Linked DNA regions of Allocatelliglobosispora scoriae. The protein of the gene in region 2 binds, or shares a complex with, the protein of the main gene of each other region. Links are inferred from orthologs where the notes say so. Each region holds a gene or a part of one and is shown on either strand. Other genes may lie near its edges.

The links.
Region 1: the proteins of mfd (region 2) and uvrA are in contact, whole or in part, in a crystal structure (PDB 4DFC), measured with the Escherichia coli proteins. The link is inferred for Allocatelliglobosispora scoriae from one-to-one orthologs.

What each region holds. Positions count from the first base shown.
Region 1 is NZ_JACHMN010000002.1:1,600,563-1,615,292, reverse strand. Bases 4,138-7,539 are described here. They hold uvrA (excinuclease ABC subunit UvrA), read left to right. Parts: upstream 4,138-4,489; coding sequence 4,490-7,339; downstream 7,340-7,539. Other genes in these bases: F4553_RS12935 (Rieske (2Fe-2S) protein), read left to right, coding at 7,421-7,539; rsgA (ribosome small subunit-dependent GTPase A), read left to right, coding at 4,138-4,338. Also shown: F4553_RS42405 (choice-of-anchor D domain-containing protein), read left to right, coding at 1-464; F4553_RS12965 (SMI1/KNR4 family protein), read right to left, coding at 508-1,092; F4553_RS12960 (DUF998 domain-containing protein), read left to right, coding at 1,218-1,877; F4553_RS12955 (hypothetical protein), read left to right, coding at 1,934-2,320; F4553_RS12950 (MBL fold metallo-hydrolase), read right to left, coding at 2,375-3,001; more of rsgA, read left to right, coding at 3,268-4,137; more of F4553_RS12935, read left to right, coding at 7,540-7,858; excinuclease ABC subunit UvrC, read left to right, coding at 8,001-9,923; RNase adapter RapZ, read left to right, coding at 9,981-10,871; F4553_RS12920 (gluconeogenesis factor YvcK family protein), read left to right, coding at 10,875-11,819; DNA-binding protein WhiA, read left to right, coding at 11,887-12,867; gap (type I glyceraldehyde-3-phosphate dehydrogenase), read left to right, coding at 13,085-14,089; F4553_RS12905 (phosphoglycerate kinase), read left to right, coding at 14,089-14,730. UniProt on the Escherichia coli protein: The UvrABC repair system catalyzes the recognition and processing of DNA lesions. UvrA is an ATPase and a DNA-binding protein. A damage recognition complex composed of 2 UvrA and 2 UvrB subunits scans DNA for abnormalities.
Region 2 is NZ_JACHMN010000002.1:4,219,338-4,234,828, reverse strand. What follows is about bases 4,422-8,584. They hold mfd (transcription-repair coupling factor), read left to right. Parts: upstream 4,422-4,814; coding sequence 4,815-8,384; downstream 8,385-8,584. Other genes in these bases: ppc (phosphoenolpyruvate carboxylase), read left to right, coding at 8,507-8,584; F4553_RS24840 (DUF885 domain-containing protein), read left to right, coding at 4,422-4,695. In the rest of the region: F4553_RS24860 (GNAT family N-acetyltransferase), read right to left, coding at 1-225; F4553_RS24855 (hypothetical protein), read right to left, coding at 222-1,343; F4553_RS24850 (hypothetical protein), read left to right, coding at 1,453-2,322; more of F4553_RS24840, read left to right, coding at 3,094-4,421; more of ppc, read left to right, coding at 8,585-11,284; cysC (adenylyl-sulfate kinase), read left to right, coding at 11,358-12,815; F4553_RS24820 (glycoside hydrolase family 26 protein), read right to left, coding at 12,778-14,850; F4553_RS24815 (tyrosine-protein kinase domain-containing protein), read left to right, coding at 15,132-15,491. UniProt on the Escherichia coli protein: Couples transcription and DNA repair by recognizing RNA polymerase (RNAP) stalled at DNA lesions. Mediates ATP-dependent release of RNAP and its truncated transcript from the DNA, and recruitment of nucleotide excision repair machinery to the damaged site.

The DNA.
Region 1 (14,730 bases), 2.6 Mb from region 2 along the record:
ATCCGACGGTCACGTTCGCGCTCACCGGCCTCGGTGTCGCGCCCGGCACGACCAACCTGGCGCTCGGCAAGCCCGCGACCGGCACCAGCGTCGCCGGGCACACGCCCGCCAAGGCGGTCGACACCGACCTCAACACCTACTGGGAGAGCAGCAACAACGCCTTCCCGCAGTCGATCACCGTGGACCTCGGCGCGAACGCGAAGCTCTCCTCGATCGTGCTCCGGGTGCCCCCGGCGTGGGTGAGCCGCAACCAGACGCTGTCGGTGCTCGGCAGCACCGGCGGCGGCTACTCGACGATCGTCGGGTCGGCTTCCTACCTCTTCGGGACGGGGGCGGGGAACTACGTCGTGATCCCGCTGCCGGGCGGCACGACGGCTCGGTATGTGCGGATCACCATCACCGGCAACACCGGCCAGCCGGCCGGGCAGCTCTCGGAGCTCCAGGCACTGGGCGTCTTCGCGTAACCGAGTCGGGGTGTGCCGTTCCGCTCGCCGGTGCGGCACACCCTCAGTCGAACCGGCGGCGCCACCACGGGCGACGGGCGGCGTACTCGGCGGCCCGCTCGGTCCGGTGCCGCATCCAGGTCAGGAACTCCACCGGCTCGGACTGCCGCTCGCCCGTGACCAGCCGGGCCGGTGCCCAGACGAAGTAGCTGTCCTCGTCGACGTTGTTGTAGTCGTTGGTCCACACCGTCCCGGCGAGGTCGCCGGTCACCGCGAGCACGGTGTGGAAGTCGCAGCCGCCGATATTGACGGGGATCGCGCCATCGACGACGCTCGCGTCCTCGGGGTCGGGCATCGGGCACTTGCCGTTGACGATCGTGAAGGGCCGCCGGACGTGCGCCCAGCCGCCCGCATCCCCTTGGCTGTCGGCCACGGCCGCGCGGGGCGTGATCAGATCGTTCGGACCGCCGACGCCGAAGGTGGTCAGGAACGCGACGTAGCCGGTCGGGAGCGTGAGGCCGAGGACGGCCTCCGCCTCGGCGATCTGCGTCGCCGACACCGGTTCCCCGCTGGAACGCCGCCGGTGCCGGCGACGCCACACCGCGTAGGCGTCCTGGATGGCGGCAAGCTGCTCGGCCGACTCGGTCATGGTGCCGACTCTAGGGCTGCCGTCCATGAAATTTCGTCCGGCGATCTTGTCGATTCGCGGCTCGGCCGTTCGCTGCCTTGATGACAGGCCGCACGGCCACCCGCGAATCCGCGAAGGGAACCACCATGACCACCCTTGCTCACGCCACCGGCCGCACCACGGTCTCGACTCGTCCGCTGCTGCTCGCAGGCGCGGCCGCCGCGCCGATCTTCACGGTGGTGGCGCTGGCGCAGACCTTCACCCGCGAGGCCTACGACCTGACCCGGCACCCGGTCAGCATGCTCGCCAACGGTGACCTCGGCTGGATCCAGACCATGAGCTTCCTGACCACCGGGGCGCTCACCGTGGCCGGTGCGGTCGGCGCCCGTCGGGTGCTGCGCGGCGGTAAGGCCGGGACCTGGGGACCGATCCTGCTCGCCGTCATCGGCCTCGGGATGCTCATCGCCGGTGTCTTCCGGATGGACGCGGCCGACGGCTTCCCGATCGGCACACCGGCCGGTGTCCCGACGACGATGAGCAGCGAGGCGATGCTGCACAACCTCGGTGGCAGCCTCTCCTTCTTCTCGATGATCGCGCTCTGCTTCGTGCTGGCCCGGCGGTTCACGGTCCGTGGCGAGCGGGCCTGGGCCGTCGGCGGCCGGGTCTGCGGCGTGCTCTTCGCGCTGGGGCTGGGCTGGGCGTTCAGCGGCGGCACGGCGGGTGCGCTGACGCTGTTCCTCGGCGTCGTCATCGCCTGGGGCTGGATCGCCGCAAGCCTCGTCCGGCTCGTTCGGCCCGCGAACTAGCGTGAGCCCGGTGCCGGGTCGGGGTGACCGACCCGGCACCGCTGTTACGGTCGGCTGTGCGCTACATCCGGTTCCAGAGCCCCGAGGTCGACGATCGGGGTCGCAACGTCGGCGTCTTCGGCCTGGTCAACGGCCTTGCGAAGCAGGGTCGGCTGATCGAGGAGCAGGAGCGGTTCCGGCGGCTCAACAACGACTGGTACGACGCGGCCTACCCCGATCCGGCGACCGTGGACGCCACCGTCTACGACCGGGAACTGCACCCGGGTGCGGCTGCCTGGTTCAAGGTCTCGGCCCAGCACCTGGTCGAGCGGGTCGACGGCTATCTGGAGATCCTGACCGCACACGGAGTGGCGTGCGTGGTGCTCCGCTCCGACGACCCGGGCCGCGTCATCTACGAGGACGACCACCAGATCGTGGTCGTTCCCGTGGCAGATCTTGAATGATTACTGCTGCCAGGGCAGCACAAACGATTCAAGGTCTACATGCAAGACCGGCGGTCACCAGCCGCGCTCGCGCCACTCGGGCAGGGACGGGCGCTCCGCTCCCAGCGTCGTCGGGAGCCCGTGTCCGGGGTGGACGATCGTCGAGTCCGGCAGCCGGTCGAAGATCTTGCCGATCACGTCGTTGAGCAGGCTGGTGAAGTTCGCCGCGTTGCCCCGCGTGTTGCCGACCCCGCCGGGGAAGAGGCTGTCGCCGGTGAAGATCTGCGGCGGGCCCTCGGGGTCCCGGTAGAGCAGCGCGATCGACCCCGGCGTGTGCCCGACCAGGTGGATCACCTCCAGCGAGCTGGAGCCGACCGTCACGGTGTCCCCGTCGACGAGCGGCTGCGTCGGCACGGGCAGCGAGCCGGCGTCGGCCGGGTGCGCGTAGGCCGTCGCGCCGGTCGAGGCCACGATCTCCGCCAGGGCCTTCCAGTGGTCGGCGTGCCCGTGGGTCGTGACGACCGAGGCGAGCCCGCCGTCGCCGATCAGCGAGGTGAGGGCCTTCGCGTCGGCCGCCGCGTCGATGAGGAGCTGCTCACCGGTGTGGCGACAGCGCAGCAGGTAGGCGTCGTTGCCGAAGTCGCCGACCTCCAGCGTGGTGATCTCGAGATCGGGCAGGACCGCGGTCGCGTGCAGAGTCACGCTGGAGAGCTTAGAGCGTCCGTCAATCGGCGCCTGGCCGTGTTGCTCGTCGCCAGGTCTGCAGCGGGCGCACACGGCGGCGGCGTGCGCCCTGCCGGCCACCAAGAAGTGACGGGCGTGCTTCGATCCGGCCGCGCCGATCGTGCCATCGGCGGAGTAACACCAGGTGTCAAGCGGTTATCCGCACACCAGTGCGAGGAAATCTCATGGCGGAAGTTGCCGACCTGGCCCACACTGCTCGGTAACCACTACTAAGGAAACGGTGCATGACCACGCTTTTGTCGTCGCTCGGCTGGGACGAGGCGCTCGCCTCGGCGTACCCCCTGCTGCTCGCGGACCCCGACCACCGGCCTGGGCGAGTGCTGCGCGCTGATCGTGGCGTGTGCACCGTGCTGACCGAGACCGGCGTCGATCGCGCGAGCCTCGCGGGCAGCGTGCTGCGGGCGGCCTCGGCCGATCCCGTGCGCCTGCCGTGCGCGGGTGACTGGGTGATCGTGCGCCGGTGGCCCGATGACCGCACCACGCTGGAGGTCGTGCTGCCCCGGCGCACGGTGATCGTCCGGCGCACCTCGGACAAGGACTCCTCCGGCCAGGTGCTCGCCGCCAACATCGACGTCGCCGCCGTGGTCGAGCCGATGGACTCGGGTCCGGACCTCGGTCGCATCGAGCGCTTCCTCGCCCTGGGCTGGGAGTCCGGCGCGGTGCCGATCGTGGTTCTCACCAAGTCGGACGTCTCCACCGACCCCGAGGCGGTCGCCGAGTCGGTGCGCGCGATCGCACCCGGCGTCGAGGTGGTCATCGTCAGTGCCGACCAGGGGGTCGGCCTCGACAAGCTCCGGCCGCTCATCGCGCACGGCCGCACGCTGGGCCTGCTCGGTCGCTCCGGCGCGGGCAAGTCGACGCTGGTCAACGCCCTGGCGGGCGCCACGGTCATGACCACCCAGGGGGTACGCCGGGTCGACGGCAAAGGCCGACACACGACCACCTATCGGGCGTTGATTCCGATCCCGGGCGGCGGTGCCGTCCTGGACACTCCCGGCGTGCGTGGCGTCGGTCTGCTCGACGGCTCCGACGGCCTCGACAAGGCCTTCGAGGACGTCGTCGACCTCATCGACCTGTGCCGGTTCAGTGATTGTGCTCACGAGGGGGAGCCGGGCTGCGCCGTGCGGGCGGCGCTCGCCGACGGTGACCTGGCACCGCGCCGCTGGGAGAGCTGGCAGCGGCTGCAGAAGGAACTCGCCTTCGAGGCCCGGCGCAAGGACGTGCGGACGCGGGCCGAGGAGAAGGAGCGCTGGAAGCGCCTCACCCAGCACAGCAGGGGCACGAGTCGCCCGTAACACGGCTCGGATACGGTTGGACGTCACCGGGCGACGTCGATGGCAAGGTCACCTCGTTGCTCACGAGAACGCTTTTGTCGTAGCCCCCGGTTAGTGTCGGAACGCTGTTCTCAGCGCTGCATCCGCATGTCCGATCTAGGAGAGTTTCAACGTGGCTGACCGTTTGATCATCAGGGGTGCCCGCGAGCACAACCTGCGGGATGTCAGCCTGGAGCTGCCGCGCGACGCCCTCATCGTCTTCACCGGCCTCTCCGGCTCGGGCAAGTCCAGCCTTGCCTTCGACACGATCTTCGCGGAGGGGCAGCGGCGCTACGTCGAGTCGCTCTCCAGCTATGCCCGGCAGTTCCTCGGGCAGATGGACAAGCCCGACGTCGACTTCATCGAGGGCCTCTCCCCGGCGGTCTCGATCGACCAGAAGTCGACCTCGCGCAACCCGCGCTCGACGGTGGGCACGATCACCGAGGTCTACGACTACCTGCGGCTGCTCTTCGCCCGCGCCGGTGAGCCGCACTGCCCCACCTGCGGCGAGGCGATCACGCGGCAGACGCCGCAGCAGATCGTCGACCGGGTGCTGGAGATGGAGGAGGGGGTCCGGTTCCAGATCCTGGCCCCGGTCATCCGCGGCCGCAAGGGTGAATACGTCGACCTCTTCGCCGAGCTGCAGTCCAAGGGCTACGCACGGGCCCGGGTCGACGGCGTGGTCTACGCGCTGACCGACATCCCCAAGCTGAAGAAGCAGGAGAAGCACACGATCGAGGTGGTCGTCGACCGGCTCGCGGTGAAGGAGTCGGCGAAGCAGCGCCTCACCGACTCGGTCGAGACCGCGCTGGGTCTCGCCGCCGGGATCGTCGTGCTCGACTTCGTCGACCTGCCCGAGGACGACGAGCATCGCGAGCGCAAGTTCTCCGAGCGGCTCGCCTGCCCCAACGACCACCCGCTCGCGATCGAGGATCTCGAACCCCGGGTCTTCTCCTTCAACGCGCCCTACGGCGCCTGCCCCGAGTGCACCGGTCTCGGGACGAAGAAGGAGGTCGACCCGGAGCTGCTCGTGCCCGACCCGGAGAAGACGATCCGCACCGGCGCGATCGCCCCGTGGGCCAGCGGCCACACCTTCGAGTATTTCCAGCAGGTTCTGGAGGCGCTGGCGGGGGAGAACGGCTTCGACCTCGACACCCCGTGGCGGGCGCTGCCGGCCAAGGTGCACAAGATGGTCATGCACGGCGTCGACAAGCAGGTCCACGTCGTCTACCGCAACAAGTACGGTCGCGAGCGCTCCTACTACGCGGGCTACGAGGGCGTCGTGCCGTGGCTGGAGCGGCGCCACTCCGACACCGAGAGCGAGTGGAGCCGCGAGAAGTATGAGGGCTACATGCGGGAGGTGCCCTGCACCACCTGCGGTGGCACCCGGCTCAAGCCCGAGGTCCTCGCGGTCACCCTCGGCGGGAAGAACATCGCCGAGGTCTGCGCCCTCTCGATCGGCGAGGCCGCCGACATGCTGGGCGAGATGGAGCTCAACACCCGGCAGAAGATGATCGCCGAGCGGGTGCTCAAGGAGATCAACGCCCGGCTGCGGTTCCTGCTCGACGTGGGCCTCGACTACCTGTCGCTGGACCGGCCGTCGGGGAGCCTCTCCGGTGGCGAGGCGCAGCGCATCCGGCTCGCCACCCAGATCGGCTCCGGTCTCGTCGGCGTGCTCTACGTCCTCGACGAGCCGTCGATCGGCCTGCACCAGCGCGACAACCACCGCCTGATCGAGACCCTGGTCCGCCTGCGCGGCCTCGGCAACACGCTGATCGTGGTCGAGCACGACGAGGACACGATCCGCACCGCCGACTGGATCGTCGACATCGGTCCCGGCGCGGGCGAGCACGGCGGCAAGATCGTGCACAGCGGCAGTTACGCAGACCTGCTGAAGAACAAGGAGTCGGTGACCGGGGCGTTCCTCTCCGGTCGGCAGTCGATCCCGATCCCGGCGCAGCGGCGACCGCAGGTCAAGGAGCGCAAGATCACGGTCGTCGGCGCCCGCGAGCACAACCTGAAGAACGTGACCGTCGACTTCCCGCTCGGCCAGCTCATCTCGGTCACCGGCGTCTCCGGCTCGGGCAAGTCGACGCTGGTCAACGACATCCTGCACGCGGTGCTCGCCAACCAGATCAACGGCGCCCGGATGGTGCCCGGCCGGCACACCCGGGTCGCGGGCCTGGAGCACGTCGACAAGGTGGTCGGCGTGGATCAGTCCCCGATCGGGCGGACCCCGCGCTCCAACCCGGCGACCTACACCGGTGTCTTCGACAACGTCCGCAAGCTCTTCGCGGAGACGACGGAGGCCAAGGTCCGAGGCTACGGTCCCGGCCGGTTCTCCTTCAACGTCAAGGGCGGACGCTGCGAGAACTGCGGCGGCGACGGCACGATCAAGATCGAGATGAACTTCCTGCCCGACGTCTACGTCCCGTGCGAGGTGTGCAAGGGTGCCCGCTACAACCGCGAGACGCTGGAGGTGCACTACAAGGGCAAGACGATCGCCGAGGTGCTGGAGATGCCGATCGAGGAGGGCGCCACGTTCTTCGAGGCGATCCCGGCGATCCACCGGCACCTCAAGACCCTGGTCGATGTGGGTCTCGGCTATGTGCGGCTCGGCCAGCCCGCGCCGACCCTCTCCGGCGGCGAGGCGCAGCGCGTCAAGCTCGCCGCCGAGCTGCAGAAGCGCTCCACCGGGCGGACGATCTACGTCCTGGACGAGCCGACGACCGGCCTGCACTTCGAGGACATCCGCAAGCTGCTCCTGCTGCTCCAGGGCCTGGTCGACAAGGGCAACACGGTGCTCGTCATCGAGCACAACCTGGATGTCATCAAGAGCTCCGACTGGGTCATCGACATGGGCCCCGAGGGCGGCCACCGGGGCGGCATGGTCGTCGCCGAGGGCACCCCGGAGCAGATCGTCAAGGTCAAGGCGAGCTACACCGGCCAATTCCTCAAGCCGCTGCTCGCCAAGAAGAAGTAGGGCAAACTCACAGCGGGCTGTGACATTCACTGGCTAGCGTGTCCTGGAATGTTCAACTAAACCGTACCGGAGGAGAAGCCAGTGACCGAGCACGTCACCCCTGCCCCTACCGCCAGCCGTCGAGTGATCTTCGGCAGCGTGGGGGCGGTCGGCGCGGCCGCCCTGCTCGCCGCCTGCGGCGATGACGCGACGCCGACGCCGACCAGCAGCAACCCGCCCGCGGGCCAGGCGACGGGCCCGCTCGCCAAGAAGGCCGACATCCCGGTCGGCGGTGGCAAGATCTTCGCTGACGAGGGTGTCGTCATCACCCAGCCGACGGAGGGCACCTTCAAGGGTTTCAGCTCCGTCTGCACGCACCAGTCCTGCCCGGTCGCGAAGATCACCGGCGACTCGATCATGTGCACCTGTCACAACAGCGCCTTCTCGATCGTCGACGGCTCGGTCAAGAGCCCCCCGGCGACTCAGCCGCTCCCTGTGGTCGCCCTGAAGATCGACGGCGACAGCATCTCGGTGGCGTGATCTCACGATCGCGCTGTTTCCCGGAAGCAGGCTCCTCCCGCACCTCGGGTAGGCCTTCCTTCCGGGAAACAGCGCGATCGTGCGCGCGCACCCCGCGCGGGGAGTGCGGCAGCGTGTCGGGGGGTGCGGTTAATGTGGCAGCGTGGCCGACCCGTCCGTTTACCGTCCCGCCTCCGGCACCATCCCGGAGTCTCCCGGTGTCTATCGCTTCCGGGACCCGACCGGGCGGGTGATCTATGTCGGCAAGGCCAAGAGCCTGCGGCAGCGCCTCAACTCCTACTTCGCCGACACCTGGACGCTGCACGCCCGCACCCAGCAGATGGTCACCACGGCGTCCAGTGTGGACTGGGTCACGGTGCACACCGAGGTCGAGGCCCTCCAGCTGGAGTATGCGTGGATCAAGGAGTTCGATCCGCGCTTCAACGTGCGCTACCGCGACGACAAGTCCTACCCCTATCTCGCGGTCACCCTCGACGAGGAATACCCCCGCCTCCAGGTGATGCGGGGGGCCAAGCGCAAGGGCGTGCGCTACTTCGGGCCCTATTCGCACGCGTGGGCCATCCGCGACACCCTCGACCTGCTGCTGCGGGTCTTCCCGTCACGCACCTGCAGCACCGGCGTCTTCAAGCGGGCCGGCCAGATCGGCCGCCCCTGCCTGCTGGGTTATATCGGCAAGTGCTCCGCGCCCTGCGTGGGCCGGGTCAGCGCGCAGGAGCACCGGGCGATCGTCGACGAGTTCTGCGAGTTCATGGCCGGCGGCACCGACAAGCTGCTGCGCCGCCTGGAGAAGGAGATGCTCGCCGCCTCCGACGAGCTGGAGTTCGAGCGGGCCGCCCGGCTGCGCGACGACCTCGCCGCCGCTCGCAAGGCACTGGAGAAGCAGGCCGTGGTGCTCGGCGACGGCACCGATGCCGACGTGGTCGCCTTCGCCGAGGACGACCTGGAGGCCGCCGTGCAGGTCTTCCACGTCCGGGGCGGCCGGATCCGGGGCCAGCGCGGCTGGGTGGTGGAGAAGACCGAGCACGTCACCACCGCCGACCTGGTGCATCAGTTCTGCTCCCAGATCTACGGCGCGGAGACCGAGGCCGACACCGGTGCCGCGACCAGCCCCGACCTGCCGCGCGAGGTGCTCGTGCCGGTGCTCCCCGACGATGCCGACGCGCTTGCCGACTGGCTCGCCGAGCGGCGCGGCTCCCGGGTCTCGCTGCGGGTGCCGCAGCGCGGCGATAAGAAGACCCTGATGGAGTCGGTCGCCCGCAACGCGTCGCAGGCCCTCACCCAGCACAAGCTGCGCCGGGCGAGCGACCTGACCGCCCGCAGCAAGGCGCTGGAGGAGATCGCGGACGCGCTCTTCCTGCCGTCGGCACCGCTGCGGATCGAGTGCTTCGACATCTCGCAGATCCAGGGCACCGACGTCGTCGCCAGCATGGTCGTCTTCGAGGACGGCCTCGCCCGCAAGTCGGAGTACCGCCGCTTCATCATCAAGGGCGCCACCGACGACGTCTCGGCGATCTCCGAGGTGATCCGCCGCCGGTTCCGCGCCTATCTCGAGGCCCGCGACTTCGAGCCGGATGCGACTCTCGGGGAGAAGCCGAAGAAGTTCGCCTACCCGCCGCAGCTGGTCATCGTCGACGGTGGACAGCCGCAGGTCAACGCCGCTGCCGCCGTCATGGCGGAGCTCGGCATCGTCGATGTCTCGGTCTGCGGGCTCGCCAAGCGGCTCGAGGAGGTGTGGCAGCCGGACGAGCCGATGCCGGTGATCCTGCCCCGCACCTCGGAGGGGCTCTACCTGCTGCAACGCTGCCGCGACGAGGCGCACCGGTTCGCGATCACGTTTCACCGGGAGCGCCGGTCCAAGCGGATGATCGCCTCCACACTGGATGACATCCCGGGGCTGGGCGAGGCACGGCGCAAGGCCCTGCTGCGCCAGTTCGGTTCGCTGAAGAAGCTCGCCCTCGCCTCCGCCGAGGAGATCGCGACGGTGCCGGGCGTCGGCCCGCGTACCGCTGAGGCGGTTGTCGCGGCGCTGCGGGGCGACGACCCGGCTGCGAGCGGTGCGGCCTAGACTCAGGATCTCTTCCGTGAGCGGGGTGGGCTCCGGTTGATGATCAAGGGGGATGGGTTGCAGCAGCCAGAGGCTTCAGACAAGCGGGCCCAGGCCGACCTCGTGATCGTGACCGGCGTCTCCGGCGGCGGTCGGTCCACGGTGGCCAGAGCACTGGAAAATGTCGGCTTCTATGTCGTGGACAACCTGCCGCAGGCGCTGATGGTGCCGATGGCCGAGCTCGCGGCGGAGGCCGGCGGGGCGGCCCGGCACACGGCGATGGTGCTCGACGTGCGCTCGCGCGCCTTCTCGACCGACCTGGCCGGTGCGATCAAGGCGCTCAAGGACCGGGGCTTCAGTCCGCGGGTGGTCTTCGTCGACGCCGACGACGACGTGCTGATCCGGCGCTTCGAGAGCGTGCGCCGGTCGCACCCGCTGCAGGGCAACGGCCGCCTCTCCGACGGCATCGCCGCCGAGCGGGAGCTGCTCGCCGAGGCCCGCGACCTCGCCGACGTGCTGATCGACACCAGCCACCTCAACGTCAACCAGCTGCGGCACCGGGTGGAGGAGCTCTTCGCCGGTGAGGACGCCCTGCGCCTGCGGGTGACGGTGCTGTCGTTCGGCTTCAAATACGGCCTGCCGCCCGATGCCGACTTCGTGCTCGACGCGCGCTTCCTGCCCAACCCCTACTGGGTGCCGGAGCTGCGCGAGCACACCGGCCGAGAGGTCGAGGTCAGCCGCTACGTGCTCGGCCAGCGGGGCGCCACGACGTTCGTGGAGACCTACGCCAGGCTCGTCAACGCCACCGCGCCGGGCTTCGAGCGGGAGGGCAAGCGCTACCTGACCGTCGCCGTCGGCTGCACCGGCGGCAAGCACCGGTCGGTGGCGATCGCGGAGGAACTCGCCCGTCGCCTTCGTGACCTGCGGGTGGTGGCGAACGCGCAGCACCGCGATCTGGGACGGGAGTGACCGGTGAAGATCGTTGCCTTCGGCGGCGGCACGGGGCTGAGCGCCTCGCTGCGAGCGCTTCGCCGCAGTGACCACCACCCGTTGCTGATCACAGCAGTCGTCACGGTCGCCGACAACGGCGGCTCCAGCGGGCGGCTCCGCGTCGACCGGGGCGCCCTGCCCCCCGGCGACCTGCGGCAGGCCCTCGCGGCGCTGGCCGGGGACGACCCGGTGAGCACCAGATCCGCGCGCCTCTTCCAGCACCGCTTCACGGGCGAAGACCCGCTCAGCGGTCACCCCGTCGGCAACCTCGTCCTGCACGGCCTGATGGAGCAGCTGGGGGACCCGGTCGCGGCCCTCGATCACGCCGGGGCGATGCTGCGCGCGGTGGGCCGGGTGCTGCCGATGTCACGCGAACCGGTGAGTCTGGAGGCCGAGGTGGTCGGCGCCGACCCCCGCCATCCGGACAAGGCCGTCACGGTCGTCGGGCAGCACGAGGTCGCGGTCTCGCCGGGCCGGATCGAGAATCTCCGGCTGAACCCGGCCCGACCCGACGCCTGCCCCGAGGTGCTCTCGGTGATCGGCCAGGCCGACTGGCTGATCTTCGGGCCGGGGAGTTGGTATACGTCGGTCATCCCGCATCTGCTCGTGCCCGAGCTGGCCCGCGCGATCGTGGCGAGCAAGGCCCGCAAACTCGTCACCCTTAATTTGGCACCTGACCAGGAAACCGGCGGATTGTCGCTTGCCGACCATCTTGGGGCCTTGACCCGTTACCTGGCTGATTTTCGGGCGGATATTGTTCTAGCGGACACCACTGCCGTGGGAGACCCACGACCAGTGGCTGCCGCGGCGGAAACGCTGGGAGCTCGGCTCGCGCTCGCGCCGGTCGCCGTCGGAGACGGCACCGCACGACACGATCCGGCCGCCCTTGGCTCCGCACTGGTGCCACTCCTGCGCACCAGTCGTTAATCATCAGACTCGTTGGTTGCTTTCTGATGATGCAATCCACACTCTTCGGCCCCGAGGTGACGACACAATGGCGATGACCGCAGCGGTCAAAGACGAGCTGAGCAGGGTCGACGTGCCCAAACCCTGTTGCCGGCGGTCCGAGATGGCCGCTCTGCTTCGCTTCGCGGGCGGCCTGCACATCGTCTCCGGCCGGGTAGTGGTCGAGGCGGAGCTGGACACGGGTGCCGTCGCACGGCGCCTGCGCAGCACGGTCGCGGATCTCTACGGCTACCAGAGTGAGATTCACATTCTCGCCTCTGGCGGGCTGCGCAAGGGCAGCCACTACATCGTGCGGGTGGTGAAGGACGGCGAGGCGCTCGCACGCCAGACCGGCCTGCTCGACGTGCGCGGACGGCCCGTGCGGGGGCTGCCCCCGCACGTCGTCTCGGCGAACATCTGCTGTGCGGTGGCGGCGTGGCGGGGTGCCTTCATGGCGCACGGCTCGCTCACCGAACCCGGCCGGTCCTCCGCGATGGAGATCACCTGCCCGGGTCCGGAGTCGGCGCTCGCGCTGGTCGGCGCCGCCCGGCGGCTCGGCATCGTGGCGAAGGCCCGCGAGGTCCGCGGCGTCGACCGGGTCGTGGTCAAGGACGGCGACGCGATCGCCGCGCTGCTCACCCGCATCGGCGCGCACGCCAGCGTGCTCGCCTGGGAGGAGCGGCGGGTACGCCGTGAGGTGCGCGCCACCGCCAACCGCCTCGCCAACTTCGACGACGCCAACCTCCGCCGCTCGGCGAGGGCGGCGGTCGCCGCGGCGGCCCGGGTGACCAGAGCGCTGGAGATCCTGGCGGAGGATGCGCCCAACCATCTGACCAGTGCCGGCCGGCTGCGGCTGGAGCACCGGCAGGCGTCCCTGGAGGAGCTGGGGGCCCTCGCGGACCCGCCGCTGACCAAGGACGCGATCGCCGGACGCATCCGCAGGCTGCTGGCCCTGGCCGACAAGCGGGCAAGGGATCTTGGCATCCCCGACACTGAGGCGGCCGTCACACCGGAAATGCTGGCCTGCTAGTACTCGGATCACCCCGGTGGGCTAGGGTCGTTACGGAAGGCGACGCTGCCGGACAACCGGCCAAACCGCGGCCTGAAGGTGCGGTGCACAGGTGTCCTGTGCCCGCGCCGACAAGGGCGCCGCCGTCGCGCAGATATCTGTGGGGCGCGGCGGGGCGGCCGAGACGATTTATTCGGCCGCCGGCGCATACGCCGGCGCTAACGAGGAGATGGAACCTGTGACCATCCGGGTTGGCATCAACGGTTTCGGCCGCATCGGCCGCAACTTCTACCGGGCGCTCCTGGCCTCCGGTGCGGACATCGAGCTGGTGGCCGCGAACGATCTGACCGACAACGCGACCCTCGCTCACCTGCTGAAGTACGACAGCATCCTGGGTCGTCTTCCCTACGAGGTGAAGCACTCGGCCGACGAGATCAGTGTCAACGGCAAGTCCTTCAAGGCGTTCGCCGAGCGCGACCCGGGCAAGCTGCCCTGGGGCGACCTGGGCGCCGACATCGTGATCGAGTCGACCGGCTTCTTCACCGACGCCGACAAGGCCCGCGCCCACATCGAGGGCGGTGCCAAGAAGGTCATCATCTCGGCGCCGGCCAAGGGCGAGGACATCACGATCGTGATGGGCGTCAACCACGACAAGTACGACCCGGCCGCGCACACGATCATCTCGAACGCGTCCTGCACCACCAACTGTCTCGCCCCGATGGCCAAGGCGCTGCACGACGCCATCGGCATCGAGAAGGGTCTGATGACGACGATCCACGCCTACACGCAGGACCAGAACCTGCAGGACGCGCCGCACAAGGACCTGCGCCGCGCCCGCGCCGCCGCGATCAACATCGTGCCGACCTCGACCGGTGCCGCCAAGGCGATCAGCCTGGTGATCCCCGAGCTCAAGGGCAAGCTCGACGGCTACGCGCTGCGGGTGCCGATCCCCACCGGCTCGGCGACCGACCTCACCTTCACCGCCGGTCGCGAGACCTCGGTCGAGGAGGTCAACGCGATCGTCAAGGCCGCGGCCGACGGCCCGATGGCCGGGTTCCTCACCTACACCGAGGACGAGATCGTGTCCTCGGACATCGTCACCGACCCGTCGTCCTGCATCTTCGACGCCGGTCTCACCAAGGTCCTGGGCAACCAGGTCAAGGTCGTCGGGTGGTACGACAACGAGTGGGGCTACTCCAACCGCCTGGTCGACCTGACCAAGTTCGTCGGGGCCTCCCTCTGATGAAGTCGCTTGCTGACCTGCTCAGCGAGGGTGTTTCAGGTCGGCGCGTGCTCGTGCGCGCCGACCTGAACGTCCCCTTCGTCAAGGGGTCGTCGCCGGTGGAGATCGCCGACGACGGCCGGATCCGGGCGGTGCTCCCCACCGTGGTCGCCCTGCGTGACGCGGGTGCCAAGGTCATCGTCATCTCGCACCTCGGCCGCCCGAAGGGCGCGCCGGACCCGGCTTACACGCTGGCTCCGGTCGCCGAGCGCCTGCGCGACCTGCTGGGCTCCGCCGTGGTCTTCGCGTCGGACACGGTCGGCGAGTCGGCTGCCTCCGTCGTCGGCGAGCTCGCCGACGGCCACGTCGCCCTCCTGGAGAACCTGCGCTTCAACGCGGGCGAGACCAGCAAGGACGACGCCGAGCGCGGCGCCTTCGCCGACCAGCTCGCCGCCTTCGCCGACGTCTACGTCGACGACGCCTTCGGCGCGGTGCACCGCAAGCACGCCAGCGTCTTCGACGTGCCGGCCCGGCTCCCGCACTACGCGGGCGGCCTGGTGCTGCGCGAGGTCGAGGTGCTGCGCGCGCTCACCACCGACCCGGCCCGGCCCTATGTCGTGATCCTCGGCGGATCGAAGGTCTCCGACAAGCTCGCCGTCATC
Region 2 (15,491 bases):
GACGATCGCGCCGTCCGGATCGAGCGCCACCCAGCTGTCCTTAGCCGGATCGACATACGGACCGGTGAGGGCCTCCAGCACGTCCTCGGTCGAGAAGTCGGGCGCGCCGACGGCGGCGATGTCGCTCGCGTGGGCGACGGCCAGGATCGCTGGAACGTCGTCCAGGGTGGGGTGGCGGAGGCTCCACCCCTCAGGCAGCGTGTCTGCAGACAGTGTGTCGGTCACGCTTCATTAGAACGGCGCTGTCCAGCGTATTTCTCCACCAGCACCCAGCCGATCGCGAGCACGACACCGGCGATCGGGATCGCGGCCCACGTCGACGGCGGCGCCTCCAGGTAGCGGCCCTGCAGCCACAGCGCGCCCGCGAAGGCGGCCGACGCACCGGCCGCTCCGCCCACCGCGGCGGCGATGCCGGAGATCCCGTCTGCGCTCAGCAGGAACGCCAGGTCGATGACGACGGCACCGGCGATCAGCGCGAACGGCACGGCCGACGGCGGGAAGTGGGCGAGGGTGAGCAGCTCCCAGGCGAGGCACCGGTAGGCGACGTAGCCGACCGCGATCGCCGTGGCGGTCCAGCGGAAGCCGACGAACTTGCGGGCCGCGACGAGGGAGAGCAGCGCGGCGCCGACGATCCACGCGGGGTAGACCCAGTCGGCGACCGGCAGCGCGAAGCCGTGTACGGCGATGTCGTCGACGGGGCGGCCGAGCTGGTCGGCGGCGAACTTCAGCAGGATCGGCTCGGCATAGGGCTCGCCGCGCAGCCAGGCGGCGAAGGAGAGCACGCCGTACTCCTGGTGCTGGTTGGGGAAGAGCACGTTCTCCAGGAAGAAGCCCCAGAGCACGATGGAGACGATCGTCCGGCCCCGGCCGGGCGGGGTGGTGATGTGCCAACTTCTCGCCACGCCGAGAATCATCAGCGCCGTGCCGGTGTAGAGCAGCGAGTGGCTGCCGCTCCAGGCGGTGATGTCCAGCCCGTTGATCTTGTGGTTGAGGACGTCGATCGGGAGCGCGATGAGGAAGGTGCCGGTACCCCAGATCAGCAGCCACTTGCTGATCTTGTCCAGGCCCAGGCCCGTACGGACCTGATAGATCACGAGCGCGACCGCGATGACGGTGCCCACCGTGTTGACGTCGTGCGGGGGTGCCAGATCGTCACGGAGCCACTTGAAGTGCCACGACATGTCCCAGGTCGACCCGATCAGCTTCAACGCCAGGGCGACCAACCAGAACCGGTAGACGACCTTGAGCATGGTCGGGCGCTGGTCGTCGTTGGGGCCCGCCAGCGCCAGCGTCTTCCAATCGGCGACGGTGCGCGGCAATGTCGAGGTGGTCACGTCAGTCACGTCCTGTGATCTTCAGCAGCAGGCAAGGGGTTCTTGCTCGGAGATTCTGCACTGCGACACGCCGTCATGGGTACCCATCCGCCCCCGAGATGTCCCTGAGATCGGGAACATGAGACAGTGGCCCGAGTCTCATGACCACCTGGAGGATGCCGTGCTGTCGCGTCGCCGTCTCGTCTCCGTCGTCGCCATCTCGGCGTTGGCGCTCACCGGGCTGAGCGCCTGCCGGTCCACGCCAGGGATCGCCGCCTATGTCGGGTCGGAGAAGTACACCGACACCTACGTCGACAACCTCATCAACGACTTCGACGCCAAGCTGGTCGCCCAGATCCGGGTGCAGGCGAAGACCCAGACCGATCAGGCCGTCAAGGCCGGTCAGATCAAGCCCGAGGACGCCGCCGCCCAGGTCGACAAGGCAGTCGCCGACCAGCAGGCGACGACCCTCAAGAACTTCGGCGACCTGCGCCAGACCGTGATCCGCATGCTCGTCGTCCGGGATGCGGGCAACATCTACGCCAAGTCGCACAACATCACCGTCCCGCCCGCCGACACGGCGACCGCGGCAGCGCAGAACAACCTGCCCGCCGACGCGGACCTGGTGAAGCTCTTCGCGGAGTACAGCACGACGCTGAACGCCCTCGCCACCACGGCCAAGTCGACCGCGCCCAGCGAGGCTGACCAGCACGAGGCCTACGACAACCTCCAGGTGCAGCCCGGCACCGTCAAGCCCTCCTTCGAGACGCTCCAGGGCAACTTCACCCAGGAGGCGATGGGCTCGGCCGTCGGGGTGCGCGACCTGCTGGTCACGGCGCTCGACGAGGCCAAGTCGTCGGTGAGCCCGCGCTACACGGGCGCCGCCCAGGACCTTCAGATCCAGCTCCAGCAGCTTCAGGCGCAGACGAAGATCCAGGTCATGCTGGCCCCGATCGGTGCCGTCTCCAATGCACCCGCGGTCGCGAGCACCGAAGCACCCGCCGCGTAGGCATGACCCGACGGATCGTCCTGCTCGTCACCTCACCCCGGCTCCCCGCCGGGCTGCTCTCCGCCGAAGCCTGGGACGCCTGCCGCGCTCATCCGGTCCTGGCGGCTCAGGAGAGCGATCAGACCACCGCGCTGCGCATCGCCGGTGCCGAGGTGACGATCCTGCCCGTACCCAGTGCTGATGCCCTGCTCGCGACGGCCGGGCAGACCGTGATCTGGCTCGCCGGACCGACCGGGGACGAGCGGCTCGCCCGGGAGCTGGGCATGCGCCTGGCGCGCGAGCCCTCGCTCGCCGAGATGGAGCTCATGTACGGCTCCTGGGACCCCCCGGGAGCCCGCCTGCTCGATGCCGTGGCGGTGACCGAGCGGCTGAGCGCGGACCCCTGGCGTGCCGCGCAGACCCATCGCAGCCTCGCCCGCTTCATGCTGGAGGAGGCCCGCGAGGCGGTGGAGGCGATCGAGACCGACGATCATGAGGCGCTCCGCGAGGAGCTCGGTGACGTGCTGCTCCAGGTACTCATCCACGCCCGCATGGCCGAGGAGCTGCCGGGGGACGAGCGGTTCACCATCGACGACGTCGCCGGGGACTACGTCGCGAAGATGATCCGCCGCAACCCGCACATCTTCGGCGGACCCGAGCACGCCACCGACGACATGGACCAGATCCTCGAGGTCTGGGAACGGGTGAAGGCCCAGGAAAAGGCGGAGCGGGCCGGCCGTCGCGCGGAGCGCTGAGGGACCGGCTGTCGGTGCCGACGGGTAGGGTCTCCCCATGGAGTTCGCGCCGCTGGCTGAGATGATCGCCGATGCCATCCTGGAGAGCGACCCGGGCCGCGCCCTCGATGCGGGTGACCACCGCTTCGACGATCGGCTGCCCGACTTCTCCGCCGAGGGCGTCTCGTCCGACGTGGGGATGCTGCGCGACGCCGCGCTGGCTCTGTCTCAGGTGGACGCCGACGCCCTGGAGCTCGCCGACCGGGTCGACCACGAGATCCTCAGCGGCATCGTCGACCGGAGCATCTTCGAGCTGACCGAGGTCCGCGAGCACGAGTGGAACCCGCTGGCCCACAACCCGGGCCCCTTCCTCTACGAGCTGCTCGCCCGGCCCTTCGCCCCGGCTGCGGTGCGCCTGGACAGCCTCTATCACCGGGTCTCGGCGATCCCCGACGCCCTCGCCACCGCCCGCGAGGTGCTGCGCGACTGCCCCGAGATCCACCTGGAGACGGCCGTCGGCCAGTTCGAGGGCGCCGCCGCGCTGCTGCGCGAGCAGGTGCCGGGGCTGCTGGCGCAGGAGCCGAGCATGACCGGCAGCGTGCAGCCCGCCGTCGATCGGGCCGCCGCCGCGCTCACCGACTTCTCGGGCTGGCTGCGGGAGCAGACCGGTGGCCGCGACCCGCGCCTGGGCCGCAAGCTCTGGGAGGCCCGCCTCTGGCACACCCTCGACACGGAGCTCTCGGCGGCGGCCGTCCTGGATCGGGCCGAGGCCAATCTCGCCCGCGTGATGGCCGAGATCCGCGACGCATCGGCCGCGCTGATCGGCGGCCCGCCCACCGATGAGACGGTCCGCACCGCGCTCGCGAGCCTCTCGGCCGAGCACCCCGACGACGCCACGATCGTGGCGCTCGCCGAGACCACGCTCGCCGAGACGACGGAGTTCGTCCGCCGCAACGACCTGGTCTCGCTCGTCGACGACCCGTGCGTGATCGAGGAGATGCCCGAGTTCGCCCGCGGTGTCGCCGGTGCCTACTGCTCGGCGCCGGGACCGCTGGAGACGGCCGACGTGCCGACCTTCTACTCGATCTCACCGACGCCGGCCGGCTGGTCGGCGGAGCTCGTCGAGTCCTACTACCGCGAGTACAACAACCACATGATCCGCAACCTGACGGTTCACGAGGCGATGCCGGGTCACTTCCTGCAGCTCGCGCACGGCCGTCGCTACCGGGGATCCACCAGGGTGCGGGCGCTCGGCTTCTCCGGGGTCTTCGTCGAGGGCTGGGCGGTCTACGCCGAGGAGATCATGGCCGACCACGGCTTCGGCGGCCTGCCGGTGCGGTTGCACCAGCTCAAGATGCAGCTCCGGATGACGATCAACGCCATCCTCGACCAGCTCGTGCACTGCGAGAACCTCAGCGAGGACGAGGCGATGGACATGCTCGTCGGGCGGGGCTTCCAGGAGCGCGGCGAGGCTGCGGGCAAGTGGCGCCGGTCGCTGCTCACCTCGACGCAGCTCTCGACATACTTCGTCGGCTGGGCCGAGGTCTCGTCGATCGGGCGCTCCCGGCCGGCCGGGGTCAGCCTGCGGCAGTGGCACGACGCGATGCTCGCCCAGGGCTCCCCCAGCCCTCGCCACCTGCGCACTCTGCTCGGCATCTGACCCATCCGACCGGGTCTGTCACAGCCCGGGGTTAGATTGGAGTCGACACACGTCGTCGAAACACAGCCCCCACCGGTTCCGGTTCGGGGGTGTTCGGCGTGTGCTCTTCAGGCGATCATGTGGGGGTTACGGTGCGGCTCAGCGGTCTGCTCGATGCGGCGTTGGCGGATCCGGCGCTCACGCGTACCCGTCGATTCGCAGGCGACAACCTGGACGTGACGGCGCCGCCCAGCCTGCGGCCCTTCCTCGCGGCGGTCGCCGCGAGCGAGCGGACGGTGCTGGCGGTGACGGCGACGAGCCGGGAGGCCGACGATCTCGCCGACACCCTCGGCATGCTGCTCGACCCGGGCGTGGTCGCGGCCTATCCGAGCTGGGAGACGCTGCCGCACGAGCGCCTCTCCCCCCGCTCCGACACGGTCGGCAAGCGGCTCGCGGTGCTCCGGCGGCTGGCCCACCCGGGCGAGCGCGGGCCGCTACGAGTCGTCGTCGCGCCGGTGCGCAGCCTGCTGCAGCCGCAGCTCGTGGGGCTCGGCGACCTGACCCCGGTGGAGCTGCGCCCGGGGCAGACCGCGCCGCTGGAGCGGGTGGCGCACGACCTCGTCGACCTCGCCTACGCCCGGGTCGACCTCGTGACCAAGCGTGGCGAGTTCGCGGTCCGCGGCGGCCTGCTCGATGTCTTCCCCCCGACCGAGGAGCACCCGCTGCGGGTGGAGTTCTGGGGCGACGAGGTCGAGGAGATCCGCTCCTTCGCCGTCGCCGACCAGCGCACCATCGCCGCGGCCGACTCCGTCTATGCCCCGCCGTGCCGGGAGCTGCTGCTCACCCCGGCCGTCCGGGCCCGCGCGGCGGAGGTGCTCGCCGACCACCCGGAGATCGCCGAGATCCTCGACAAGCTGGTCGAGGGCATCCCGGTCGAGGGCATGGAGTCGCTCGCGCCGACGCTCGCCGGCCCCAACAGCATGCAGCTGCTCGTCGAGTGCCTGCCCAAGGACACGATCGTGCTGCTCTGCGACCCGGAGCGCATCCGCACCCGGGCGCACGACCTGGTCCGCACCAGCGAGGAGTTCCTCCAGGCGAGTTGGGCCGCTGCCGCCGTCGGGGGCAAGGCCCCGGTCGATGTCGGCAGCGCGTCCTTCAAGACCCTCGCGGAGGTCAGGACCTCGGCGCTCAACCGCGGCCAGTCCTGGTGGACGGTCTCCCCGTTCGGCCTGGACGCCCCCTCGGCGAAGGCTGACGACACGCCGTGGCTGGACCCGATCGATGTCGGACCGATCGACGAGGACTCGACGGTGCTGACGCTCGGTGCGCAGGCCGCTCCGCTCTACCACGGCGACACCGAGAAGCTCATCGCCGATCTGCGGGGCTGGCTGAGCGAGGGCTGGCGGGTGGCGCTCGTCTTCGCCGGACACGGCCCGGCGCAGCGTTCGGCGGAGGTGCTGCGCGACGCGGGGATCGGCGCGACCCTCACCGATGAGCCGGTCTTCACCCCCGGCAGCCTCGTCGTGACGACGGGTTCCCTGCTCGGCGGGCTCGTCGACCCCGAGGTGAAGCTCGCGGTGATCACCGGCGACGACATCTCCGGCGGCCGGGGCACCTCGACCAAGGACATGCGCAAGATGCCGTCGCGGCGGCGCAACACGATCGATCCGCTGGAGCTGCGGGCGGGCGACTTCGTGGTGCACGAGCAGCACGGCATCGGCCGCTATGTCGAGCTGGTCCAGCGCAAGGTCAACGGCGCGGACCGCGAGTACATCGTGATCGAATATGCCGCCTCCAAGCGCGGGCAGCCCGGCGATCGGCTCTTCGTGCCGACGGATGCGCTCGACCAGCTCTCCCGCTATGTCGGCGGCGAGGCGCCCACGCTGCACAAGATGGGCGGCTCGGAGTGGTCCAAGGCGAAGGCGCGGGCGCGCAAGGCGGTCCGGGAGATCGCCGCGCAGCTCATCCAGCTCTACGCCGCGCGTACGTCGGCGAAGGGTCACGCCTTCGGGCCGGACACGCCGTGGCAGCGCGAGCTGGAGGACGCCTTCCCGTTCACCGAGACGCCCGATCAGCTCTCCGCGATCGAGGAGGTCAAGGAGGACATGGAGAAGCCCATGCCGATGGACCGCCTGATCTGCGGCGACGTCGGATACGGCAAGACCGAGATCGCGGTGCGGGCGGCGTTCAAGGCGGTGCAGGACGGCAAGCAGGTGGCGATCCTGGTGCCGACGACGCTCCTGGCGCAGCAGCACTTCAACACGTTCTCGGAGCGGATGGCGCAGTTCCCCGTCCAGATCAAGCAGCTCTCCCGCTTCCAGACGCCGAGCGAGGCGGCCCGCACGATCGAGATGGCGGGTGAGGGCACCGCCGACATCGTCATCGGCACCCACCGGCTGCTCCAGCAGGCGACCCGGTTCAAGCAGCTCGGTCTCGTCATCGTCGACGAGGAGCAGCGTTTCGGTGTCGAGCACAAGGAGCACCTGAAGTCGCTGCGGACCAACGTCGACGTGCTGACGATGTCGGCGACGCCGATCCCGCGCACCCTGGAGATGGCGATCACCGGCATCCGGGAGATGTCGACGATCGCGACCCCGCCGGAGGAGCGGCACCCCGTCCTGACGTACGTCGGCGCTTACGACGACAAGACCGTCGCCGCCGCGATCCACCGCGAGCTGCTCCGCGACGGTCAGGTCTTCTACCTGCACAACCGGGTCGAGTCGATCGACCGGACGGCGCAGCGGCTGCGGCAGCTCGTCCCCGAGGCCCGGATCGTCACCGCGCACGGGCAGATGGGCGAGGACGCGCTGGAGAAGGTGATGGTCGGCTTCTGGGAGAAGGAGTTCGACGTCCTCGTCGCGACCACGATCATCGAGTCGGGCATCGACATCCCCAACGCCAACACGCTGATCCTGGAGCGCGCCGACCTGCTCGGTCTCTCCCAACTGCACCAGATCCGGGGCCGGGTCGGCCGTGGTCGCGAGCGGGCGTACGCCTACTTCCTCTACCCGCCGGAGAAGCCGCTCACCGAGCACGCCCACGAGCGGCTGGCGACGATCGCCCAGCACACCGAGCTCGGCGCGGGCATGTATGTCGCGATGAAGGACCTGGAGATCCGGGGCGCGGGCAACCTGCTCGGCGGTGAGCAGTCCGGCCACATCGAGGGCGTCGGTTTCGATCTCTATGTCCGGATGGTCGGGGATGCGGTTCGGGCGTTCAAGAACAACCCGGCTGACGACGCGGACGAGGCGGAGGCGGTCGAGGTCAAGATCGATCTCCCGGTCGACGCGCACCTTCCGGTCACCTACGTCGAGGTGGAGCGGCTGCGGCTGGAGATGTACCGCAAGCTCGCCTCCGCACGTACCCACGAGGAGCTCGACGCGGTCGTCGCCGAGCTCACCGACCGCTACGGCGAGCCGCCGGCCGAGGTGGTCAACCTCGTCTCGGTGGCCCGGTTCCGGCTGGTCGCCAAGGACTACGGCCTCTCCGAGGTGGGCCTGCAGGGCAAGCACATCCGCTTCTCGCCGCTCGTGCTGCCCGACTCCCGGCAGATGCGCCTCAAGCGCTACCACCCCGACGCGGTCTACAAGCCCGCGTCCTCGCAGGTGAGCATCCCGCACCCGATGACCCGTCGCATCGGCGGCGAGCCGCTGCGCGACCAGGCGCTGCTCGACTGGTGCGCCCAAACGATCAAAGACATTCTGGGGTGAGTGACGTCACTCAAGCGATCTGAAGGCCCAGGCTGGTTCGATATAGTTGGCGCAGCCCCCGGACAGCGCCGTCCTCAGCACTGTGAGAGGTGTCCGCTGTGACCGATATTGACCAGTCTGAGGTGGACTCAGCAGAGCGCGACACCGCGCTCCGTGCCGACATCCGTCGGCTCGGTGGCCTGCTCGGACAGACCCTGGTGCGTCAGGAGGGTCGCGGGCTGCTCGATCTCGTCGAGGAGGTCCGGGCCCTAGTCCGCACCGACCCCGAGAGCGCGGCGGCCAAGCTCGCCGGTCTGGATGTCTCCACCGGCACGAAGCTGGCCCGGGCCTTCTCCACCTATTTCCACCTCGCCAACGTCATCGAGCAGGTGCACCGGGCCCGCGAGCTGCGACGCCAGCGGGCGCAGGTCGGCGGCTGGCTGGACCGCGCCGGGCGGCTCATCGCCGACAAGGGCGTCGCGCCCAACGAGATCGCCGCCGCGGCGCGCCGCCTGGCGATCCGTCCGGTCTTCACGGCGCACCCGACCGAGGCCGCCCGCCGGTCGATCCTCACCAAGCTGCGCTCGGTCGCCGACGAGCTGGACCGGGAGGCCGCCGAGGCGGTGCTCTACGGCGCCGCGCCCGGCACCGACAAGGCCGACCGCCGCCTCGCCGAGCTGCTCGACCTGCTCTGGCAGACCGACGAGCTGCGGCTGGACCGGCCGGACCCGACCGATGAGGCCCGCAACGCGGTCTACTACCTGCGCGACCTCTACGCCGACGCGGCGCCGAGGGTGCTCGACGATCTCGCCGACACGCTCAAGTCGCTCGGCGTCGAGACCGCTCCGGGCGCCAAGCCGCTCAGCTTCGGCACCTGGATCGGCGGCGACCGCGACGGCAACCCCTACGTCACGCCCGCGGTCACCCGTGACGTGCTGCTCATCCAGCACGAGCACGGCATCCGGGCCACCGAGGCGGCGCTGGAGGAGCTGATCAACCAGATCAGCGTCTCGCGGCGGATGCGCAACGTCTCCCTCGACCTCTCCGCCAGCCTCGCCAAGGACCTCGATGCGCTGCCCGAGGTGGCGCCCCGGTTCCGCCGGGTCAATGCCGAGGAGCCCTACCGGTTGAAGGCGCGCTGCATCAAGGCGAAACTCGCCAACACCCGCGAGCGCCTGGCGAAGGGCACCCCGCACGTGCCGGGGCGCGACTACCTGGGCGCGTCGGACCTCGTCGCCGACCTGGAGCTGATCCGCGCCTCGCTGGCCCGCAACGCCGGACAGCTCACCGCGATGGGGACCCTCGCCACGATCATCCGGACCGTCAGCGCCTTCGGCCTGCACCTGGCGACGATGGATGTCCGCGAGCACGCCGACGCGCACCACGCCTGCCTGGCCCAGCTCTACGCGAGGGTCGGCGAGGTCAACAGCTACGCCACCCTCAACCGCGACGAGCGCACCGAGCTGCTCACCCGCGAGCTGGCGAGCCGTCGGCCGCTGTCGCACCTGGACACGCCGCTCACCGAGGCGGCTCGCAAGACGTTCGATGTCTTCACCACGATCCGTGAGGCGCAGGAGCGCTTCGGCGCCGACGTGATCGAGTCCTACATCATCTCGATGACCCGGGGCGTCGACGATGTGCTCGCCGCCGCCGTGCTCGCCCGCGAGGCGGGTCTCGTCGACCCGCACACCCCGCGGGCCCGGATCGGCCTGGTCCCGCTGCTGGAGACGGTCGGCGAGCTCGACGCCGGTGGCGCGATCCTCGACGAGCTGCTGAGCCTGCCGACCTACCGGGCGATCGTGCGTGCGCGCGGCGACGTGCAGGAGGTCATGCTCGGCTACTCCGACTCCAACAAGGAAGCCGGCATCACCACCAGCCAGTGGGCCATCCACAAGGCTCAGCGCCAGCTCCGCGATGTCGCGGCGCGCCACGGCGTCCGGCTGCGGCTCTTCCACGGCCGCGGCGGCACCGTCGGCCGCGGCGGCGGCCCCACCCACGAGGCGATCCTGGCCCAGCCCTACGGCACGCTCGACGGCGCGATCAAGGTGACCGAGCAGGGCGAGGTCATCTCCGACAAGTACACGCTGCCGGCCCTGGCCCGGGAGAACCTGGAGCTGACGGTCGCCGCCGTGCTGCAGTCGACGCTGCTGCACACCGCGCCGCGCCAGCCCGCCGACGACCTGGCCCGCTGGGACTCGGCGATGAATTCGGTCTCCAGCGCCGCCTTCGCCTCCTATCGCGAGCTGGTCGAGGACCCGCAGCTCCCGGAGTATTTCTGGGCCGCCACCCCGACCGAGCTGCTCGGTGCGCTCAACATCGGGTCCCGCCCGGCGAAGCGCCCCGACTCCGACGCCGGGCTCGGCGGCCTGCGGGCCATCCCGTGGGTCTTCGGCTGGACGCAGTCCCGCCAGATCGTCCCGGGGTGGTATGGCGTCGGTTCCGGACTGCGTGCTGCTCGCGAGGCGGGTCTCACCGACACGCTGAAGGACGCGCACGAGCGCTGGCACTTCTTCCGCACGTTCCTCTCCAACGTGGGCATGATGCTGGCGAAGACCGACCTCACGATCGCCCGGGGCTACGTGCACACCCTGGTCCCCGAGCACCTCCAGCCGATCTTCGGCAAGATCGAGGAGGAGTACGCGTTGACCGTCACCGAGCTCCTCGCGATCACCGGCGAGGAGGGACTGCTCGAGGCGCAGCCGCAGTTGCAGCGGACCCTCGGCGTTCGGGACAGCTACCTGGAGCCGCTGCACCACCTGCAGGTCGCGCTGCTCCGCCAGTATCGGGACCACGGCGGCCTGCGCCACTCCAACACGACGGCACCCGGCACCCGGCGGCAGCCGAGCACGGACCCGACATTGGAGCGAGCCCTGCTCACCACTGTCAACGGAATCGCAGCCGGGATGCGCAACACTGGCTAAGAGCGGTTGATGGTCGGGCTTCCCTACGCATGCGAGACTTGGGGCTTCTCAGCCTGGGGAGGAAGGAAGCCCGATGACAGAGGTGCCGACGCATACGCCGAGCGCCGTTGAACTGGCCGACCTGGAGTTGCTGTTGGCGGGTGCTCTAGCACCGCTGACGGGATTCCTCGGCCAGTCCGATCTGTCCTCGATGTCGCGGACGGGCAAGCTCGCCGACGGCACCACGTGGTCGGTGCCGGTGACGCTGACCGTCCCGTCCGGGCTCGCCGAGCACGCCGAGCTGATCCTGACCGACCCCGAGGGCGCGCCGCTCGCCACGGTCACCGTGACCGAGCGCTGGCCGGTCCGGGAGGGCCGCGTCGGCATCGCGGGGCCGGTCCGGCGGACCGGTGACGGCGGCCGGCCGCCCTTCGCCCGGCTGCACCGACCGGCCGCCGATGTCCGCGGGTCGCTCGGCGGTGACCGGGTCGTCGGGTTCTTCGCCGATCGGGTCATGCACCGGCCGCAGATCGCGCAGGTGGTTCAGGCTGCCCGCAGCCTCGCCGCCGATGCGGTGGTGTTGATCCCGGTGGGCACGGCCGGACCCGACGGGCTGGCGCCGGAGGCGCTGATCCGCTGCATCCTGGCGGCTAACGACCGGCTCAACGGCGCGACGATCGTGGCGGTGCCGCTGCCGCACCGCGGCAACGAGATCCATGACGCGCTGCTGCGCTCCCGGGTCGCGGCTGCCTACGGCGTCACCCACCTGCTGGCGGCCGGCGACATGCTGACCGGCGGCGGACCCCGGGTGATCGTGTCGCGGGAGTTCGCCTACGACGCTCGCGACGGGCAGTGGCGCTGGCGCGACGACGTGCCGGACCGCTTCCAGCGCGATCCGCTCACCAGCGACGAGATCAACGACATGCTCGACGACGGGGTGACGCTGCCGGAGTGGCACACGCCGCCCGCCGTCGCCCGCGAGCTGGCCCGGGCTCGCCCGTCGCGCCGCCACCGGGGTCTGGTCGTCTTCTTCACGGGCCTGTCCGGCTCCGGCAAGTCGACGATCGCCCACGCGGTCGCCGACGAGATCCGCGAGTCGGGCACCCGCTCCGTCACGCTCCTCGACGGCGACGTGGTGCGCCGCGAGCTCTCGGCCGGGCTGACCTTCAGCAAGGCCGACCGGGATCTCAACATCCGCCGGATCGGCTGGGTCGCCGCCGAGGTCGGCCGGCATGGCGGGATCGCGATCTGCTGCCCGATCGCGCCGTACGCGGGGGCCCGGGCGACCGCGCGGGCCATGGCTCGGTCCGCCGGTGCCGACTTCCTGCTGGTCCACGTCTCGACCCCGCTGGAGGTCTGCGAGGCGCGGGACCGCAAGGGTCTCTACGCCAAGGCCCGGGCCGGTCTGATCACCGGGATGACCGGCATCGACGATCCCTACGAGGTGCCGACCGATGCGGAGCTTCGCATCGACACCTCGACCGGGACCATCGACGACGGCGTCAAGGTCGTGCTCAATAGCTTGATCCACGGCGGTTGGCTGCCGGCATGACCTGGAAGACCGGCGACCGGCCCAGCTTGCGGTAGGCCCGCAGCCCGCCGCTGGTCGCCGCGACCCGGGAGTCACGCCCCTGCTGCTGGGACGGCGTGTCGAAATACATCATCGCCTTCACCCGGGGGAAGAGCTCCATCTGCTTGCCGACCGAGTCGAAGAAGGTCGCCTGGTGCGTGGGGTTGCGCTGGGAGAACCAGACACCCCACTCGGCCACCATGAGCGGCTTGTCGGGGAAGCTCTTCGCCGCCCAGTTGTAGAAGCCCGGCCAGGACGGCCGGCTCGCCGCCTTGCGGTTCATCATCTCGGCGAAGTCGCCGTGACCGTAACCCGGGTCGGAGTAGGCGTAGGCGTCCCAGGCGACCCAGTCGACGACGTCGTCACCGGGGTAGAGGTCCTCGAACCAGGGCTGCGTGTTCCACGGGACGTACGCCATGTAGCAGATCGCGGTGACCATGTTGGTCACGCCCTTCGCCCGCAGCTCCAGCACCACGTGGCGGAACGCCCTGGCGAAGTCCTTCGCCGTCATCCCCGAGCCCACCCGGGCGACCACGTTGTCCTCGGGCTCGTGGTACATCGTGAAGAAGAACTGGTCGGTGTAGTTGGCGCGGATGTGCGCGGCGAGCCGGGCGAGGTAGGCGTCGGCCCGGCCGCGGGCGATCTCGGCCCAGTTGAAGGTGGTCGGCTTCCAGCTCAGGAAGAGCAGGCGCGGCTTGTCGGCGTTGCGGGCGATCGCGATCTCGTCCGGTGTCGGGAAGAGCTGCTCACCGCGGTGGTAGGCGTGGAAGAGCGCCTGCCTGCGACCGGTCGAGGTCTCGAAGTCGACGATGGCCTGGCGGCGTGGCACGTCGGTGTGGCTGGCCGGAGCGACTCCCCACAGCACACCGCAGCTGGGCACGAGCGCCGCACCGAGCTCGCACTTCGGGTCCGGGTTCTCACTCGGCGACGGCGACGGGCTGCCCGGTGCGGCCGACGGCGACCCGGACGGCGAGGACGACGGTGATGATGACGGCGAGGACGACGGCGACTCGGACGGCAGGCCCGGCTCCGACGGTGAGGTTGACGGCGACGGCGAGCCGGGCTCCGACGGTGAGGGCGAAACGGCGTCGGACGGCGACGGGGAGCCGGGGCCACCGGGCGACGGCGAGAGCGACGGTGGGAGCGACGGCGACAGCGACGGCACGCCGGGGCCGGTCGGCGACGGCGGGTCGGGGATCGGCCAGCCGCTCGGTGTGGGGGGCCAGGTGCTCGGCAGCTTCGGCGGCAGCGGGCTCATGCTGAAGGTCGGGTTCGGCGGGCTGGGCAGGCCGGGCAGGCTCGGCGGCAGTGACGTCGGCGTACCCAGGGGCCACGGCGGCAGGCTCGGGAAGGGCTCCGGCACGGTCACCCCGCCCGGCGACACCGCCGACGACTCCATGGACGAGGCGACCGACGTGGACGAGGCGGATGCCGTCGCAGCCGGATCGAAGGAGATCGTGATCGTGGGCGCCTTCGCCGCCACCAGGTCGTCCCGGGCGATGAAGCGGGCGATCGAGGCGCCGGTCGGTGCGGTCACCGCGAACGCGTACGTGCCGGATTTGCGGATCACCTTGGTGACGTCGAAGCGCAGCGCCGACTCGTACCCCCGAGGGGCTATGGAACCCACGACGGCGCCGAGGCGGGGCGCGGTGGCCGCGGTGAGGCGGTTCTCGTCCCAGACGGTCGACGGCACGTGGGTGAGCTCGACCAGCTCCGGCAGCGGGCCGCTGTGGCGCGCGAGCCAGAGCTCGGCGAGCGTCGGCGGCGCGCCGGCCGGCAGGTCGATCGTGAATTTGAGGTAGGTGATCGCGGCGCCGCCGTCCGCGCCACCCGCGGCTAGGTAGGCCGCCTTGCCCTCGGACGCCTGCGGCGACCAGCTCACCGCGAAGGTGTCGGCGGAGACCGGCACGGATCGATGTGGGCGGCCGACGCGCCCGCCGATGTAACCGAGCGTGACCGCGAGGGTCACCGCGCCTAGGACGGCGGTTGCCGCGATGAACGGCCGTGCTGTGGTCATGCCATGCCCTCCCGCAAGGTGGCGGAGCCGGCATCGAGCCGACCGGACTGCCAACCCGGGTGTTCCTGCTCGGACACCGACTGGGTTAACGCCATGGACCAGCATAAACACGAACTCTGAGGGATGTAGAGGACTAACGGAACTTCCCATCCAAAGTTACGGAAACACCCCAATCGACTACACAGGGTCATGGAGCGCTCACAGAGCGATTTGCCAGTTTCCTCCGCACTCTGCCGCCGTTAGCCCTGTGAGAGTGCAGCGGTCGAGGAGGAAAGTCACCCATGGATGTCATGCGCCCCCCGTCGCTCGACATCTCCGATTACCTAGGGATGGCCCGGCGGCACTGGTGGATCGTCGCCCTCACCGTCTCAGCGGGAATCGGCGGCGCTTCGGCACTCACGTCCCACCTGCCGAAGGAGTACGTCTCGGTCACCTCGGTGCTGGTCCAGCCCGCGGGCGGCGATGCCAACGCGGTCGGCGGCCGGACCCGCGGCGAGATCAACCTGGACACCGAGGCACAGCTGCTCCAGTCGACCGCCGTTGCCAACGGCGCCGCCGAACTGCTGCGGATCAAGACCGACGCCCGGGAGCTCGCCGCGCGCGTCGACGTCGAGGTGCCGCCGAACTCGACGGTCCTGCAG